2 regions of the Shewanella sp. POL2 genome follow, and region 1 is predicted to be linked to the other one. Evidence: predicted binding sites of a transcription regulator. Region 1 holds the regulator's gene; the other holds the start of a gene.

Evidence for each region. Region 1 encodes FliA, which starts transcription of late flagellar genes. Its sites were predicted from a motif close to CTAAAGNTNNNNNNNNNNNNGCCGATA; they were not measured.
Region 2: a site for FliA is predicted at 2,906-2,932, ahead of pomA (flagellar motor protein PomA). Genes of this name have one in related genera too.

Annotation. Positions count from the first base shown of each region.
Region 1 covers NZ_AKZL01000001.1:25,272-35,020, forward strand. Annotated here, with positions in the region: gene SHEWPOL2_RS00115 (ParA family protein) at 1-125, opposite strand, end outside; gene SHEWPOL2_RS00120 (hypothetical protein) at 192-710, opposite strand; gene SHEWPOL2_RS00125 (chemotaxis response regulator protein-glutamate methylesterase) at 724-1,848, opposite strand; gene SHEWPOL2_RS00130 (chemotaxis protein CheA) at 1,869-4,178, opposite strand; gene SHEWPOL2_RS00135 (protein phosphatase CheZ) at 4,194-4,931, opposite strand; gene cheY (chemotaxis response regulator CheY) at 4,945-5,328, opposite strand; gene SHEWPOL2_RS00145 (RNA polymerase sigma factor FliA) at 5,376-6,089, opposite strand; gene SHEWPOL2_RS00150 (MinD/ParA family protein) at 6,082-6,963, opposite strand; gene flhF (flagellar biosynthesis protein FlhF) at 6,968-8,347, opposite strand; gene flhA (flagellar biosynthesis protein FlhA) at 8,359-9,749, opposite strand, start outside.
Region 2 covers NZ_AKZL01000006.1:58,267-68,015, reverse strand. Annotated here, with positions in the region: gene dxs (1-deoxy-D-xylulose-5-phosphate synthase) at 1-1,631, opposite strand, end outside; gene ispA ((2E,6E)-farnesyl diphosphate synthase) at 1,653-2,534, opposite strand; gene xseB (exodeoxyribonuclease VII small subunit) at 2,537-2,776, opposite strand; gene pomA (flagellar motor protein PomA) at 3,091-3,858, shown strand; gene SHEWPOL2_RS02725 (flagellar motor protein MotB) at 3,862-4,782, shown strand; gene thiI (tRNA uracil 4-sulfurtransferase ThiI) at 4,999-6,453, shown strand; partial or broken gene SHEWPOL2_RS22355 (IS3 family transposase) at 6,613-7,841, shown strand; gene SHEWPOL2_RS02705 (hypothetical protein) at 7,886-8,119, opposite strand; gene SHEWPOL2_RS02700 (transcriptional regulator GcvA) at 8,296-9,207, shown strand; gene SHEWPOL2_RS02695 (alpha/beta fold hydrolase) at 9,188-9,749, shown strand, end outside.

The DNA of each region.
Region 1 (9,749 bases):
GCATGAGGATCGGTATCAATCATCAAGACGCGCTTACCCCGTTTAGCGAGTGCTCCCGCTAAACTTGCTACCGAAGTGGTTTTACCGACCCCACCTTTTTGATTCGCTATGGTCCAGACTTTCAAAGCACTGACCTCTTAAATGTTGATTCTGTGCCATTTACAAGTGGAATGATTACGCGGCCCACCACGTTACTCTTCCTCCCTCGTCGTGACTCTTATGCCACCGTTAGGCAGGCTTATCACCTTAACACCGTCGGCATTTTCCGAAATCACCACAGGAACTTGAGTCGACTCCTGTCGAACCTCTGTTGTCAATGCTGCTTCATTTTGCAAACGCAAAGAGACTGATGATTCAGCAGGTGACTGAGAGGATAACTGTTGTTTATCCATCTCTGGCACTTTTTCAAGTAAAGGCGGAATATTATTACTACCCGCCGCTGGCATTTCTGGCCCAAGAGTCACTGCATTATGTTCACCAGGCGCCACCATTTTTAGCATAGCCTTAGTTTGTTCTGGGTGTGTGGCAAGCCAATCAGCAATGACCTTAGCTTGCTCATCAGGCACCATGAGCACGACTTGGGTCGATGCTAAGCGTTTAACATCAGCAAGCAATTTTATGTTTTTTCGATGATAATCGAAACTTAAGGCACCAAGACAAACTATCGTCATCATCATTAGCACCATAATAAGCACAATATTTGTGCTTATCTGTGACTTGCTGCTAGCCACGTGCAGACTCTTTTAAAATCGACTCAGCCATGTGCTCCAATGAAATGGATTGAGTGGCAATTCCCGCACTAGCCACTGCTTGAGGCATGCCATAAACGACACAACTCGCTTCATCCTGCGCCCAAATGGTCGCACCAGCAGCTTTAAGCATGCGTGCTCCTTCTCGGCCGTCAGCTCCCATTCCAGTTAACACTACCGCAAGCACATCTCCACCGTAGGCTTTTGAGGCTGAAGCAAAAGTGATATCGACACAAGGCTTATAATTCATTTCAGCACTACCAGCGAGCACTTTTATTCGGCCTGTGACGCCTGTACGCTCTACCATCATCTGCATTCCACCTGGCGCTAGATACGCAAAACCTGGACGCAAAATATCGCCATTTGCCGCTTCTTTTACCTCGATTTTACATAAACCATTTAAACGATTCGCAAATGCTGGAGTAAAAGCGGCTGGCATGTGTTGGATCAGCAAAATAGGATGCGGATAATTTGCTGGAAACTGAGTCAAAATTTTCTGTAAGGCGACAGGCCCCCCCGTCGACGTACCAATTAACAATAATTTGTATTGTTTACCACTAGCACGAATGGACGATACAGGTGACGTGCGCACTGGCGCAGGAGCACTTTGAACAGGTGTGGTCACATTCCCTAATACCGAGCCCGTGCTTGGTCTTGGGGTAATTGGGGCAACGCTAGGACGCGCCACTGGACGGAAAATTCGACGACGACCAAGAGCCTTGACTCTTTGCTGCAATAACAAAATCGCTTCATCTTTATTGGTCGCGATATCTTCAAAACGTTTAGGTAAAAAATCTAACGCACCCGCATCTAGGGCGTCTAAGGTGGCCTTAGCGCCATCATGGGTTAACGATGAAAACATCAGAATCGGGGTTGGACACTTTGCCATGATTTCACGGACGGCGGTGATACCGTCCATGACAGGCATTTCAATGTCCATAGTGATTACTTGGGGATTAAGCTCAGCAGCCATCTTCACTGCTTCAGCCCCGTTAGCAGCCGTCGCGATCACTTCCAGTTCAGGATCTTGATTGACTATTTCACTAACACGTCGTCTAAAAAAGCTTGAGTCATCAACGACTAATACTTTAATGGCCATTCCATTCCTTAACTTGGGAACTAACTTTTATTTTTCGCATAATGCTTTAATAACCCAGGAACATCCAAGATAAGCGCAATACCACCATCGGATGTAATCGTTGCCCCAGCCATACCTGGCGTACCGTGCAACAAGGCTCCCAGTGGCTTAATCACCACCTCTTCTTGGCCAATCAGTGCATCCACAACAAAACCGATCTGCATCATACCTAACTGCACTATCACAACATGACCATGTTTCTTGTCACCATGTTTGAAGGTAGTTTTATTTCGATGCAACCAATGCTCTAGATAGAAGAGCGGCACGGCCTTGTTGCGAACGATGACAGTGAGTTGTCCGTCAACAATATTGGTTTTGGTAAGATCGAGATGAAAAATCTCATTAACACTGGATAAAGGTAATGCAAAAACTTGTTTCGCAACATCAACCATAAGCGTTGGCATAATTGCCAAGGTTAACGGCACTTTAATCTCAAGTATGGTGCCTTTGCCTTTCATCGAGTCAATATGCACAGTACCGTTGAGTTGGGTGATACGGGTTTTAACCACGTCCATTCCCACGCCACGACCAGAGATATCTGAAATCTCGACCTTGGTCGAAAAGCCTGGGGCAAAGATCAAGTTATAAGCTTCATTGTCCGTCATACGCGCAGCGGAATCTTCATCCAACACGCCACGTTTAATGGCAATTTGTTTTAACTTTTCGGGATCCATACCTGCGCCATCATCTTCGATTTTTAGCAGAATATGGTCACCCTCTTGGCTTGCCGATAGAGTAATCGTCCCCGTCCTGGGTTTGCCAGAGGCTTCACGGTCATTTGGCATTTCAATACCATGGTCGACCGAGTTACGGACCAAGTGAACTAAAGGATCCGCCAGCGCCTCAACCAAGTTTTTATCAAGGTCAGTTTCTTCACCGACCAACACTAAATCAATTTCTTTATTGAGCGTACGGGCTAAATCACGAACAACGCGAGGGAAACGGCCAAAAACCTTTTTAATAGGCTGCATACGGGTTTTCATGACCGCGCCTTGCAAATCAGCAGTCACTAAATCTAGATTCGCGAGTGCCTTAGACATCTCTTCGTCATCACGACTAATGCCCAAACTCACCAAACGGTTACGTACTAATACTAGCTCTCCCACCATATTCATGATTTGGTCGAGTCGTGCAGTATCTACGCGAACGGTCGTTTCACCTTGAGGAACATTTGCTGATGCGGCAGCGGCAGCTTTAACAGGAGCCTTCTCGGCGAGCGCAACTTCGGCCTGAGGTTTAACCGCTGGAGTGGTTACAGGAGTAACACTGGCTTTAGGCACAGCAGGAGCCGCAGCAGATGTGGCAGGAGTGGGAGTCGGTTTCGCAGATTCCACTTTTGCAACAGCTTTGGCTGGTGCCCCACCTTTTCCATGAAGTTCGTCGAGTAAACGCTCAAATTCATCGTCAGTAATTTCGTCTGAATCGACAGCAACAGCAGTTGGTGTTGGTGTTGACACTGGCACAGCAACAGTTTCAACCTTAGGCTGAGGTGATATAGGTGTATCTACTTTGCCATTAAATTTTCCTGAACCATGAAGCTCATCAAGCAGGGCTTCAAACTCATCGTCAGTGATATCATCACCCGAGCTGGTAGCTTGTTGTACTTTAGGCTTGGCTGTATTTGATACAGAGGGAGTTGACGCAGTGGGTGCTGCCACAACATCAGCATGAGTAGTGTTAGTCACACCGGGACCTTTTCCACTACCGTGCAGTGCATCAAGCAAAGCCTCAAACTCCGCTTCATTAATCTCATCAATACTTGAGTTTGAAGAACTCACAGCCTCAACAGGCATCTCTTCAACTGCGACAACGTCAACAACAGTTTCAATAACGGACTCGGGTTCGGGCTCAGCAATAGATTGAGGCTCTGACGCAGTTTGTCCTAATTCTGACGGCAGAGGCTCACCAGAACTAAGTAACTTTAACTTTGCAAGTAATGCAGCATCAGCAGGATCTTGTTGCTCTCCCTGCTGGGTTTGAGCAAACATGGTGTTAATCGCATCAACAGCTTGAAGAATAATATCCATTAATTCTGCTGTGACACTGCGCTTGCCAGTACGCAATAAATCGAATGTGTTTTCTGCCTCATGGCAGACATCAACCATGGGAGTCAAACTTAGGAAACCTGCGCCGCCCTTTACGGTGTGAAACCCCCTAAAAATGGCATTTAGCAAGTCAGTATCATCAGGATTATTCTCAAGGGCAACAAGCTGCTCTTGAAGCAACTCTAATATTTCCCCCGCCTCGATTAAAAAGTCCTGGAGTATCTCTTCATCTACATCAAAGGCCATCAAATTGACTCCCAGTTAGAAACCCAGACTCGATAGCAGATCATCCACTTCGTCTTGACCTGTTACTACATCTTGACGAAGCTCGGCATTCATTATCGGCCCTTCAGCTTCAATATTATTTTTCTGAGTAATCTGACTCTCAATCATTGGCTGCTCACCAAACACCGTCAGCATAGACACCAGATTACTTTCAACTTCCATCACTAGATCGATTACCCTGCGGATCATTTGTCCAGTCAGGTCTTGAAAATCCTGCGCCATCAATATTTGGTTGAGCAATTCGCGTAATCGGTTTGAGTCCAATTCACTTCGCGACATCAAATGCTGAACGTTATGGCAAAGCACCTTAAAATCACTGAGGGCAATTTCACGACGCATTAATTTGTCCCACGATGGCATCACTTGTTGGATGTTCGCGGTTAATGCATTCGCTAACGGCAAGCACTCCTCAACAGCATCCATAGTCTTATTTGCAGCTTGTTCAGTCATGTCAATGACATAACTTAGCCGTTCCTTAGCATCGGGTATTTCTGTATTGGCTAACTCAACTAACCGATTATCGATTTGGAAATCCATAAGAGCGCTATGCAATTGGCGAGTGAGTTTGCCTACCTCATCAAAAAGTTCCCTCTGAAGAGGAGCTGCCAGTTCTCTTAATAAATCATCAGCTTGATTTTGTTCATTCGCGCTTAACAGTTCGACTAAACGCTGAGCATGCTCGAGCGTGATGAGCCCTGATGTATGTGACTTCATAGCTCATCCCTGCTTAAGCGAGTCGTTCAAATATTTTATCTAGCTTCTCTTTCAATGTTGCTGCGGTAAAAGGCTTTACCACATACCCATTCACACCCGCTTGTGCAGCAGCAATAATTTGTTCACGTTTTGCCTCGGCAGTGACCATTAATACCGGTAGATGCTTCAAGGAGTCATCGGCCCTAATGGCTTTAAGTAAATCGATACCCTGCATGCCTGGCATATTCCAGTCTGTAACGACAAAATCAAAATCGCCTTTTTGCAACATTGGCAAGGCGGTTGAGCCATCGTCCGCTTCCTGGGTGTTGTTAAAGCCCAAGTCTCGCAACAAGTTCTTGATGATACGTCTCATTGTCGAAAAGTCATCAACGATGAGAATCTTCATATTCTTGTCCAAGGTTTCCTCCGGTGAGCTGACATTCAGTGCTCAATTAATAATTATACTTATGTCCAATGCTTGAGTTTGCCTTTGAGTCGCAACATTGCCTGACTTAATATCTGGCTAACACGCGATTCGCTTACCTCAAGAATGGCGCCAATCTCTTTTAAATTCAATGCTTCATCGTAGTATAACGATAGCACTAGCGCGTCCCTTTCGGGCAATAATTTTATCGCCTCAACAAGTGCAGAATGAAACTGGGTTTCTGCCAAGACCTCAAACGTACCATCGCTAACATCATCACTTGTAGTGAGTATATCCTGTGATACGCCTAAGTCTTCTATCCCTATGATTTTACCAACAGAAACATCATTAAGAATATGATGGTACTCATCGAGCGTCATATCAAGTTTTTCTGCAATTTCTGTGTCGCGCGCATCACGACCTAGCACTTGCTCTAATTCATCAATGGCTTGGGCAACTCGACGATTATTTCGGTGGACAGAACGAGGAACCCAATCGCCACGGCGGATTTCATCCAACATGGCGCCACGGATCCTTATGCCGGCGAAGGTTTCAAACTTTGCACCTTTACCGCCATCAAACTTAGATGATGCTTCTAATAATCCCATCATCCCCGCCTGTAGCAGGTCATCTAACTGCACAGAGGCAGGTAATCTGGCGAGCAAGTGATGTGCAATTCTTTTAACCAACGGTGCATACTGTTCAACGATTGACGTTTTATTGTCTAAACAAGTATACGCTGCGGCTTTATTCACTCGTTTTTTCCTCTTGAAAATCTGGTCGTTGAACTAAGCGCTCAACGAAAAACTCCAAATGCCCACCAGGTTGCTGTGGTACTGGCCAGCTCATAATTTTATTCGCTAGACCTTGGTAAGCAATCGCAGCGGGAGACTTAGGATAAGCTTCAACCACTAACTTTTGCTTGCGAACCGATTTACGCAAATTTTCATCAAATGGAATGGTCGCAACTAATTCAAGTGCCACGTCCAAGAATCTGTCGGTCACTTTACTGAGTTTAGCAAACAATTCCATACCTTCGCGTAAACTACGCACCATATTTGCAACAATTTTAAAGCGGAAGACGCCGTGTTCACGGCTGAGGATTTTGATTAACGCATAGGCGTCAGTAATAGACGTTGGTTCGTCACAAACAACAACCAACACATCCTGTGACGCACGGGAGAAACTGAGTACCATGTCAGAAATCCCCGCGGCAGTATCCACGATGAGGATATCAAACTGGGTGCGCATCTCACTGAAAGCACGAATAAAGCCCGCATGTTGCGCAGGACTTAGCTCAACCATGCCCTGAGTACCCGATGTGGCTGGCACAATCCCAATACCTTTAGGCCCCCGGACAATAATGTCATCTAACTCAGCATCGCCAGACAATACATGGGAAAGGTTACGTTCAGCACGGATCCCTAACATGACATCGACGTTTGCTAAGCCAAGGTCAGCATCAAGCACTAAGACACGCTTGCCCTTCTCGGCTAATGCTACGGCAGTATTGATGGATACGCTGGTTTTACCCACACCACCTTTACCACCCGTAACCGCGATTACTTTCACTTTTTCGTTATAGGGTTGATTCATCATACGTAAACCACTTGCTTGATCCAGGGTCATAACTCTACTCAAATGCACAGGTCATATTATCTGACCACGCTGTGTCTGGTAACGATTGTTGTTCTGTGTTTTCTAAGGCCGCTAATGCTTGCTCAGCGAGCATCAAAGTATCAGCAACTTTCATATCTTCGGGCACTCGCTGCCCATCCGTAACATAACTTAATGGCAATCCACTTTGGATCAACACACTTAATGCGCCCGCTAAAGACACAGATTCATCAAGTTTGGTGAGTACAACACCAGATAAGGGAATGCGTTTAAAGTGATTTACAGCATCTTGCAGCACGCGGCGCTGTCCTGTGGCAGACAGTACCAGATAACTGCGGATAGGTATTCTGCTATTTGCAGTTAAATTATCAAGTTGCTGGTAAAGCCGCATATCTCGTTGGCCCATACCCGCGGTATCTATCAATACTAGCTTGCGATTTCTAAACTGATACAGAATTTGCTCTAGTTCAGCAAGGTCATGGGCTTGTTTGACTGGGCAGCCCATGATTTTGCCATAGGTGGCCAATTGCTCATAGGCGCCAATACGATAATGATCTGTGGTAATCAATGCCACTTGGTCAGCACCATGGTGAGCAGCAAAGCGTGCGGCCAGTTTAGCCAAGGAAGTGGTTTTCCCCACTCCAGTGGGACCAACTAATGCCACAACACCGCCTTGCTTAACAATATCATCACCTTGATTATCAAGCATATTCGCAAGACTTTGCGGCAGTGCACGAACTAATTCTGCAGGAGTATAGTGTTGGCTCAGCGCAGCTAATTTGTTTGCCACCGCTGGTGAAAACTCGGCCTCCAACAACTTTGACTCCAGCATGGCACCGACAGGGTCGATACGCTTTTTATGCTCAGTCATCAATGCTGAAACCTGATGGGTCAACAAATTACGTAAGGATGATAACTCGTCGCGCATGGCTTCAAGATCGGCATTTTGCTTTTGCGAACTTTGTGACTTTTTATCGAAGGGATTGCCCATATCACGGCGCTCAGCTTTAGGCGCAGCTGCGGTAGCTTGTAATCCTTTAGCCCATGCAGGAAGCTCTGCATCTTGTTGTTGATGCGTGAGTTGTTGGTTTAAACGATTTTGTTGCTTCTCAAGCAAGGCTTGGAGTGAGTCCGCTGGCGCCGAGGGTTTTAGCTTAGTTTCAGCGCGGATAGGCGCTTTGGCACCGAGCGAAACTAAGTCATCACTCACATCCATAAAGGTCGGAGTCGCAGCAGGCGCTTTCGCTTTTGGCTCGTCGTAGTCAACGGCAGCGACAATCTCAATACCGCCGTTCACCTTTTTATTGGACATAATCACCGCATCGGAGCCGAGCGTGTCCTTCACTTGGGCCAGTGCAGCACGCATGTCTTTGGCAAAAAAACGTTTAATCTTCACTTATGCGTCCTCTACTGGCCGACGGCAGATACGATGCGTATTTGCTTTTCATCGGGGATTTCTTGGTAAGAAATCACTCTGAGATTAGGAATAGTATATTTAACAAAGCGAGACAGGGTCGCACGTAACATACCAGACGTTAGCAAAATGGCAGGCTGTCCGACCATTTCTTGCTTTTGAGCGGCATCCGCTAAGGATTGTTGCATACGCTCCGCAAGACCTGGCTCGATATTGGGACCATCTCCACCCGTTGCTTGCATTGATTGATGCAACATCTGTTCCAACTCTGGCGCCAAAGTTATGACGGGGATTTCGAGTTCAGGGCCAGAGATCTCTTGAACGATCATGCGCTTCAATGCAATACGCACCGCCGCAGTTAACACTTCAGTATCGTTACTCTTAGTGCCGTATTCTAACAAAGTTTGCACTATGGTACGCAAGTCTCTGACAGAAACTCCTTCATTTAATAGGTTTTGCATCACTTTTACGACATTTCCGAGCGGCATCACATCAGGAATAAAGCCATCCACCAACTTAGGCGAGTGTTTAGCAAGCATATCCATCAGTTGTTGCACTTCTTCGTAACCTAAAAGTTTTGCTGCATTATTCGTCAATATTTGGCTGATATGAGTTGCCACTACCGTCGCGGCATCCACTACCGTATACCCTAAGGTTTGGGCATGTTCACGCAGCTCAGGGGCAATCCACACGGCTTCGAGACCAAAGGCAGGATCACGGGTCTCAATGCCATCTAACTTACCGTACACTTGTCCCGGATTAATGGCGAGCTCGCAGTCATGGCGAATATCCGCCTCCCCTACAACAACGCCCATAAGAGAAATACGATAGGCATTAGGCGAAAGGTCTAAATTGTCACGTATGTGAACCGCAGGAACCAAGAATCCCAATTCTTGCGAAAGCTTTTTACGTACACCTTTGATCCGGCTGAGTAATTCTCCACCTTGACCTTTATCGACTAAGGGGATTAAACGGTAACCCACTTCAAGACCGATAGTGTCAACATGATGCACATCGTCCCAGCTAAGTTCCTTAGGCTCTCTTTCGGCTCTTTCCGTTGGGCCCGTTTTGACTTGTTCGAGGGCTTTGGCACGTTTAGCCTCATTACGTTTAAATATAAAATAAGCCGCACATCCCGTTAAAACGGCGAAACTTAAAAACGCCATGTGCGGCATTCCAGGCACAATCCCCATAACGAACAATACGCCAGCAGCAATCCCTAGCGATTTATGACTGTCAAACATCTGACTCATCAACATCTGACCCATATCGCCAGATTCATTTTGGCGAGTTACCATCAATGCCGCAGCAATTGACAGTAATAAGCCTGGGATTTGGGCGACTAACCCGTCACCTATTGTTAAGAGGGTATAAATTTCAACCG
Region 2 (9,749 bases), on a different contig from region 1:
ACTAAATCCACATCCAGCGGTTTCACAAAGCGCATATCGACCACTGTCGCATCTAAACTCTCTGCGGCAGTGAGTGCTGCGGCTAAGGTAGTCCCGAAGTTAAGCATCGCGACACGTTTGCCTAAACGCTTAATCACCCCTTTACCAATAGGCAGCGTCGTCATGGCTTCAACTTGAGTCGCACCTGTTGCACTACCTCTTGGATAGCGTACCGCGCTTGGGCCTGCATCATAGCAATACCCGGTATACAGCATCTGGCGACATTCATTTTCATCCGATGGCGCCATAATCACCATATTTGGAATACAGCGCATAAAGCTTAAATCAAACGCCCCTTGATGGGTTGGGCCGTCGGCACCGACAATACCGCCACGATCAATGGCAAATAGTACGGGTAAACGCTGCAATGCGACGTCGTGGATCAGCTGATCATAGCCGCGTTGTAAGAAGGTCGAATAGATTGCGACCACAGGTTTATAGCCCTCACAGGCAAACCCTGCACCTAAGGTCACCGCATGTTGCTCGGCAATGGCTGCATCAAAATATTGTTTTGGGAAGCGCTGCGAGAACTCCACCATACCCGACCCTTCACGCATGGCAGGGGTAATACCTAAGACTTTTTCATCCTGCTCAGCGATATCACATAACCATTTGCCAAATACTTGGGAGAAGGTTGGTAGTCCCGGCTTAGTCGCTGGCTTCTTAAACTGTGATGGGTCAAATTTAGGGACGGCGTGCCAACCGATAGGATCTTTTTCTGCTGGCTCATAACCGCGACCTTTTTTGGTCATAATGTGTAGCACTTGTGGCCCCTTGAGATTGCGCATATTGCGCAGGGTTTCCACTAGGGCATCGACATCGTGGCCATCGATAGGGCCGATATAGTTAAAGCCTAATTCTTCAAACAGTGTGCCTGGAACCACCATTCCTTTGAGGTGTTCTTCGGTGCGCTTGGCCATTTCTTTGATAACAGGCATGCCCTTGAGTACTTTCTTGCTGCTTTCACGAATCGTGGTGTAGAAGCGGCCTGACATCAATTGGGCTAAGTGATTGTTGAGTGCGCCGACATTTTCTGAAATCGACATTTCATTATCGTTTAGCACCATCAGCATATCATTGTGCAAATCACCCGCGTGGTTCATTGCCTCGAATACCATGCCGCCTGTCATGGCACCATCGCCAATCACGGCAACCACTTTACGGCCTGCCTGTTCTTTTTCGGCGGCAACGGCCATGGCTAATGCGGCACTGATGGAGGTGCCTGAGTGGCCTACGCTAAAGGTGTCATATTCACTTTCTTCCCGCCAAGGGAAGGGGTGTAAACCGTTCTTTTGCCTAATGGTGTGCATTCTATCACGGCGACCAGTGAGGATTTTATGGGGATAGGCTTGGTGACCAACATCCCAAATCAAACGGTCAAACGGTGTGTTATAGACATAATGCAGGGCAACAGTCAGCTCGACAGTGCCAAGCCCAGAGGCAAAATGTCCGCTGGACATGCCAACGGACTTAAGAAGGAACTCCCGTAACTCATCGGCCAATTGGGGTAATAGGGCCTGTGGAAGCTGGCGGAGTTCATTAGGTGTGTTGGCCTGTGCCAACACCGGAAACTGAGAAATGTCCAAACTCATAGCGAGATACTTCGTCTCTTTTTATATTCTTCGCTCAATAATATAGCGGGCGAAGTCTGCAATTAACTGGCTATTGTATGGCAATTTAGCCAGCGCTGATAGTGCCTCTTGGATCAGTTGCGCGGCGGTATCTTTTGCGCCTTGCAGTCCAAGTAGTTGCGGAAAAGTACTCTTATTTGACTCGGCATCTGAGCCTTGAGGTTTGCCGAGTTCTTCCGTGGTGGCAATAATGTCCAGAATATCGTCTTGGACTTGGAAGGCAAGTCCTACGGCATGGGCAAATTCCATCATAGTCTGATATTGATCTTTTGGCGCGTTCGCGGCGATCAAGGCTAACTCAACGGCGCAGCTGATCAGCGCCCCTGTTTTCATATTATGCAGTTGAGTTAATGCTTTAAGATCAATGTGCTTATCGGTGGAGGCTAAGTCGATGGCTTGACCGCCGCACATCCCCCGATAACCAGAGGCTTTTGCCAATGCTCTGACCATAGCGATATGTTGCTCGCTGGTAATCCCTGGCACGGCTTCAGTCACAATCTCAAAAGCTAAAGTTTGTAGTGCATCCCCAGCAAGAATTGCGGTGGCTTCATCGAAAGCGATATGCACTGTGGGTTGACCACGGCGAAGTGCATCATCATCCATAGCGGGTAAATCGTCATGGATTAACGAATAGGCGTGGATGCATTCAATCGCGGCGGCGCAGGCATCGAGTTTTTCAAGTGCTACGCCAAACATTTGCCCGACACTGTAAACCAAGAAGGGACGAATGCGTTTTCCCCCTAAAAGGGCGCCATGGGTCATCGCGGCTTTTAACTGAGGAGCTGTATCTTCGAGTGTACTAAAACGTTGTTTTAATTGGTTATCAACTCGTTGTTGATATTCTTTTATTGCATTGACTAACACGCTTATTCGCCCTCAACGGCATAGGGAGAGAGGGGCGCATTTTCATCCTGCTTGAGTAAAATGGCCACTTTTTGCTGAGCTTGTTCAAGTTTTGCCTGGCTGTTACGCACCAGATTGATGCCTCGTTCAAATTGTTTTAACGCATCATCGAGAGAGACATCGCCCTGCTCTAACTCAGCAACGATGCGTTCGAGTTCACCAAGGGATTCTTCAAAACTGAGATTTTCGGGTTTCTTTGCCACGTTAATAATTCCTTTGAAAGAGCGGACACAAGGTATATCAGGGCGGCTCAAGGGTCAAATTCAGTCGATGGATATTTGCTCGATAGCACGCTTTGTTGCTGAATTTTTTTCAGAAAATAGAAATTGCCGCTAAACTTGCTTAGAGCTTGTCCGATAAATGACAATAGTAGCATTATGCTTATAATCATCTTAAGACATCATAAAATAAGGCTTGGGTTAAGACCAAAGTGTTAACCGTTGACGGATGACATTTAGTGTTATTTTGCCAATAGAGTCAGTATCATGTCGTTTATACAGAATATTGAGGAGCCGTTGTGGATTTAGCTACAGTTATTGGACTAGTCGGGGGCTTTGGTTTTATCCTTTGGGCCATGATGACCAGCGGCGGCATTGCCATTTTTATCGACGTCCCCTCTGTTTTTATCGTATTCGGTGGTTCCTTCTTCGTCGTGATGATGAAATTCAATTTAAAACAGTTTTTAGGTGCGGTAAAAATCGCAGTAAAAGCCTTTATGTTTAAAATTGATAAACCTGAAGATCTTATCGAACAATCAGTGACGATGGCTGATGCGGCGCGTAAAGGTGGATTTCTTGCTCTTGAAGAAGCACAAATTTCCAACAGTTTTATGCAAAAAGCCGTCGATATGTTAGTGGATGGTCATGACGGTGAGGTGGTGCGTGCCGCGCTTGAAAAAGATATCGCCCTCACCGAAGAGCGCCATCGCAACGGCATCGCCATTTTCCGGGCTTTTGGTGACGTAGGACCCGCGATGGGGATGATTGGTACCCTAGTGGGCTTGGTGGCGATGTTATCCAATATGTCGGACCCGAAATCGATTGGCCCTTCAATGGCGGTTGCGTTGTTAACGACCCTATATGGCGCGGTAGTGGCTAACATGGTGTGTATTCCTATCGCCGATAAATTAAGCCTTAGAATGGGTGAGGAAATGCTAAACCGTAACTTGATTATGGATGCGGTATTGGCGATTCAAGATGGCCAAAATCCTCGAGTAATTGAAGGCTTTTTGAAGAACTATCTTGCTGAAAAACAGCGGAAAATCGATACAACGGACGGAGAGTAGCCCATGGCTAAGTGCAACTGTCCACCGCCCGGAGCACCACTCTGGTTGGCAACATTTGCCGATTTGATGTCCCTCTTGATGTGTTTCTTCGTGTTGCTGCTGTCATTCTCTGAAATGGATGTGATGAAGTTTAAGCAGATTGCAGGTTCGATGAAGTATGCATTTGGGGTGCAAAACAAAGTCGAAGTCAAAGATATTCCTAAGGGGACCTCGGTGATTGCCCTCGAGTTCCGTCCAGGTCGTCCCGATCCCACGCCGATTGAAATCATCAACCAACAAACCAATGAAATGACCGAACCCACGTTGGATTTTCAAGCGGGGGAAGATGATAGTGCGGGTGGGGTACAACAACAGAACGGTTCGCAGCGAGGTGGTGAAGCAACGGCCACTGCTCAAGAAACCGCTGATGCGGTGAAGGCCGAGGCTGCGGCAGCGCAGGATAAGATCAATCAGCAAGTGAAAAAAATGGCGCAGGAGCTCAATAAAGAGATCACTGATGGGGCGATTGAAATTGAGTCACTTGGACAGCAAATTATTATTCGCATCCGTGAAAAAGGTTCATTTGCCTCAGGCTCTGGTTTCCTACAACCGCGATTTAAACCAGTGGTGCGTTCGGTGGGTGAGTTGCTCAAAGATGTGCCGGGAATTATTACCGTATCGGGTTACACCGACGATATGCAGATAAGTGATGAGCTCTATAGCTCAAACTGGGATCTCTCCAGTAAACGTGCTGTAGCTGTGGCTGATGTGTTATTGCAGGTCAAGGGTTTTGATCCTAAACGGATGAAAGTGGTCGGTATGGCCTCAAATAATCCAATTGTCCTAAATGATTCGCCTGAAAATCGCGCGCGAAATCGTCGAGTTGAGATTGCGATTGAACAAGGTAAAGCAAAAGAATCCGAAGAAATTCAAGTAGGTAAATAGTTTTTAATCCAAATCAGTTATTTGATAAAAACGCCGTGACTTGCTCACGGCTTTTTTATTTGGGCTTTTTTGACTATAAGTTCAACTGTGCGTAAGCGCACGCCACGAGCAGCCCTTGTGTGGAAACAGGTGCGCCAATCGCCGTGAGTTTGTTATAATCCGGCGATTATTCTTTTAACCAATTTTGCTGTTGCCAAAATTGCCCGCGGAAATCCCATGAAGTTTATTGTAAAGCTGTACCCAGAAATCATGATGAAGAGTAAGCCTGTGCGCATGCGCTTCACTAAAATGCTTGAAACCAACATCCGTAACGTGCTCAAAAAAGTTGATGAAGATGCTAAAGTGCAACGTCAATGGGACCGTATTTGGGTAAAGGTGCCAAATGATAAACCTGAATTAGCTCAGGCCTTTGGTGAGCGTTTAGCTTGTATCCCTGGGATCGCCCACGTAGTGCAAGTGGATGAATACAGCTTTACGTCAGTTGATGATATCTACCAGCAAGTATTGCCCGTTTATCGCGACCAAATTGCCGGCAAAACCTTCTGTGTACGTGTCAAGCGCACTGGTAATCACGATTTTAACTCTATTGAAGTAGAGCGTTATGTCGGTGGTGGCTTAAACCAGTTTACCGATGCGATTGGCGTGCGCTTAAAGAACCCCGAAGTCACTGTTAACCTCGAAATCGAGGGCGATAAACTGTATATGGTGACTAAGCGTATCGAAGGCTTAGGCGGTTTCCCAATGGCAACGCAGGAAGATGTGTTGTCGTTAATTTCGGGCGGTTTTGACTCGGGCGTATCGAGTTATCAATTTATTAAGAAGGGCGCTCGTACCCATTACTGTTTCTTCAACCTAGGCGGCGCGCAGCACGAGATTGGCGTTAAGCAGGTTGCTTACCATTTGTGGAAAACCTATGGTGAATCCCACAAGGTGAAGTTTGTGTCCGTGCCGTTTGAGCCTGTGGTGGCCGAGATTTTAGAGAAAATCGACAACGGTCAAATGGGCGTGGTGCTCAAACGGATGATGATGCGCACCGCGGCACGTATTGCCGAGCGTATGGGCATTCAGGCGATTGTGACTGGTGAAAGCTTGGGTCAAGTGTCGAGCCAAACCTTAACCAACTTAAACGTGATTGATCGTTGCACCGATATGTTGATTTTGCGTCCGCTGATCACTATGGATAAGCAAGATATTATCAATGAATGCCGCCGTATCGGCACCGAAGATTTTGCTAAGTCTATGCCGGAATATTGCGGGGTGATTTCACAAAAGCCGACTGTTAAAGCGGTACTGGCTAAGGTGGAAGCGGAAGAGACGAAATTCTCTGAGGATTTGATTGACCGTATCGTAGAGCAAGCCGTGGCCATTGATATCCGGGAGATAGCAGAACAAATGAATACCCGTATCACTGAAACTGAGACCGTTGTTGCTATCGACACCAATGAAGTGGTGATTGATATTCGCGCCCCAGAGGAAGAAGAGAATAAACCGCTGGAGATTGAAGGCGTGGAAATCAAGCGCATTCCTTTCTTCAAATTAGCGACTCAGTTTGCCGATCTCGATAAGCAAAAGACTTACCTGCTGTACTGTGAGCGTGGCGTGATGAGTAAATTACAGGCACTTTACCTGATTGAGCAAGGTTATCACAATGTTAAGGTTTACCGCCCTTAAGCGATAACCAGCAAAGCGTATGCAAGGTCAAGCCTCAGGTTTGACCTTGATATGCAGCAATCTACGGGATTACGAATACAAAAAAGCCGCATTGGAATGCGGCTTTTATGTTATTGCGTGTCCCGTCCTGAAATACGTTGACATAAAGAGGACTTCTTTATGACAACATCAATTAACTCAAGCCGTAAGCGCACACAACGAGATTACACCTTAGCCTTTAAATTAGGCGTTGTAGAGCGTGTTGAAAAAGGCGAAATGACGTACAAACAAGCCTAAGCCCGTTTTGGTATTCAAGGCCGTTCAACGGTACTCGTTTGGCTTCGAAAACATGGTAGACTCGATTGGTCAAAACCTTTTCAGCATCCCCTTATGCCTAAGTCAAAAGAAACCCCTGCCGAAACTATTAAGCGCCTTGAACGTGAGTTAGCAGAAGAGAAACTGCGTAACAAAATCCTCAATGGTATGGTTGATATCATGGACAATGAATATGGAGCAGGCCTCAGAAAAAAGTACTTATCCGGTACGTCTGGCAAGCAAAAGGCAACGGAGAATTAAACCTCGTAGCCGCATGTCGTGCTGCGGGTATGTCGAGGCAAGGTATTTATCAGGCAGTTGCTCGAATGGAAAGTCGTAGAGCTGAGCTATCGATCATCAAAGACTGGGTCCAGTACTGGCGTAAATATATGCCAAGGTTAGGGGCCCGTAAGCTCTACACGTTGATAAAATCCAGGCTGGTTGAGCACGATATTAAACTTGGGCGAGATGGGTTCTTTACCTATTTGAGAAGTGAAGGTTTACTGGTTAAACCGAAGAAAAGCTACACAAAAACCACGTTCAGCAAGCACTGGATGAAGAAGCATCCTAATTTGCTGAAAGAGGAAGGACTGCATGATGCAGAGCATGTACTGGTCAGCGATATCACCTATCTTGAGTCAGACCAAGGAGTGCACTACCTGTCATTGGTCACCGATGCCAGTTCGCGTAAGATAGTCGGTCATCACGTGAGTAACGACATGAAAGCGGAGAGTGTGGTGAAAGCGTTAAAAATGGCCATCAAAGATAAACGCTATATTGGCAACGCAGTGCATCACTCAGACAGAGGCTTACAATACTGCTCAGCCGTTTATCAGAATGCGCTTCAGGCGAGCCAAATCCAGCCGTCAATGACGGATGGTTATGATTGCTACCAAAATGCATTAGCAGAAAGAGTGAATGGCATACTGAAGCAGGAGTTTTTACTGCACCGATGTAGGACATTTGCGGAGCTGAAGATACTTGTTAGAGAATCGATAGCAATATACAACGATATGAGACCGCATCTGAGTTTGAATATGGCAACCCCTAATCAGGTGCACAATAGAAAAGGCCAGCAACTGGAGCTGGCCTAAAAACTGTCAACCTATCTTAGGACGGGACAGCGAAGCAGTGCAATTTACTCGGTTTTGACCACTTGCTGTGCTGGTAACACCTCATCGGCAATCAATAAGGTGGGATCTTGCAGCGCTTCTTGGTGCATTTTTTCCATCGTTGCCGTCAGTTCGGCATTGATACTTGTTTGTAAATCACTGGTGTCGATAATAATTTCGGCATTGATAACATTAGCGTAGACATTGGCACTGAGTGCGCTGACTAACACTAACGCAAAAGCAGATTTTAAATTGAACATAGTCGCCTCCGGGCTGACAAAGTATTGCTGTCAGACATTCCCATCACCCGTTCGAGATTGTCCAACTCATGTGTTTCGTTGGCGCAAAATTTAATCAAAAACGCTGGCCTTTACAAACGATTAAATGTAACAATACGGATTAGAAAAACTAATTAAAAATTGAGATAGAGATCACTATGTCAAGACGCTTACCACCACTGAATGCGGTTAAAGCATTTGAGGCCGCCGCACGGCATTTGAGCTTTACTCGAGCGGCTGAAGAATTGTTTGTGACTCAGGCTGCGGTGAGTCATCAAATTAAAGCGCTGGAAGATTTTCTCGGATTAAAATTATTTCGCCGAAAAAATCGTTCACTGCTGCTAACCGAGGAAGGCCAGAGTTATTTTCTCGATATTAAGGACATCTTTATTCAATTGGCAGATGCGACCGATAGGCTGCTCGCACGTAGTGCTATTGGTTCGTTGACCGTGAGCATGTCGCCAAGCTTTGCGATTCAGTGGCTGGTGCCGCGTCTGTCCAAGTTTAGTGAAAAGAATCCTGATATTGACGTACGGATCAAGGCGGTGGACACAGAGGCCAGTTCCTTAACTGACGATGTTGATGTCGCGATCTATTATGGTTTAGGCAATTGGCCTGGGCTGCGGGCCGATAAACTTCGCAATGAAGTGCTTATTCCGGTGTGTTCGCCCATGCTGTTAAATGGCCCTAAGCCGCTGTCAAAGCCGGAAGATTTAAAACACCATACATTGCTACACGATATGAGTCGCCACGATTGGCAGGCGTGGTTTAGACAATGCGGTATTACCGATATCAATGTTAACCAAGGTCCAATTTTCAGTCATTCTTCCCTCGTCTTGCAGGCAGCGGCTCATGGTCAAGGTGTGGCGTTAGGTTATAGCGTGTTGGCTCGGCCCGATATTAAGGCGGGACGACTGGTATGCCCATTTCAAGAAGTGCTAGTGAGCAAAGATGCTTACTACCTCGTTTGCCAACAGAATCATGCCGAGCTGGGTAAAGTGGTCGCGTTTCGTGAGTGGATGTTAGATATGTTTGCCGAGGAGTCACGCAGTGAGTTGTTGCCCGGATAATCCGTTGGTAAATGTTGCACTAAGTGCCCATGTGTTAGAAGGTGAACCCTCAGAGATCTTGATTTTATTTGCCCATGGCGCGGGAGCGAATCGAGACTCAGACTTTATGTGCCAAATGGCCGCAGGTCTTGTCGACAAGGGCTTTCAAGTGATGCGTTTTAATTTTCCCTACATGCAGGCTAATGCCATGGATGGTAAAAAGCGACCGCCAGACAGGGCACCAAAGCTGCTTGCCTGTTTTAGCGAGATGCTCGATGTGGCGCACGCTCAGCCTAAGGTTAAGCGGGTGGTCTTGATGGGCAAATCCATGGGCGGACGCATGGCGGCGTTACTGGCTTGTGATAGCGTACAAGCCAGCCGTATCGATAGGGTTATTTGTTTAGGTTATCCCTTTATTCCGCTTAAGGGCGGTGAGCCTAGGTTGGAACCCCTGAACGACTGCCAAGTGCCCGTGTTAGTGCTGCAAGGGGAGCGGGATAAGTTTGGCGGTAAGATGCAAATCTCTAGCTGGCCGCTTAAGCGCGATATCCAAATTGAATACT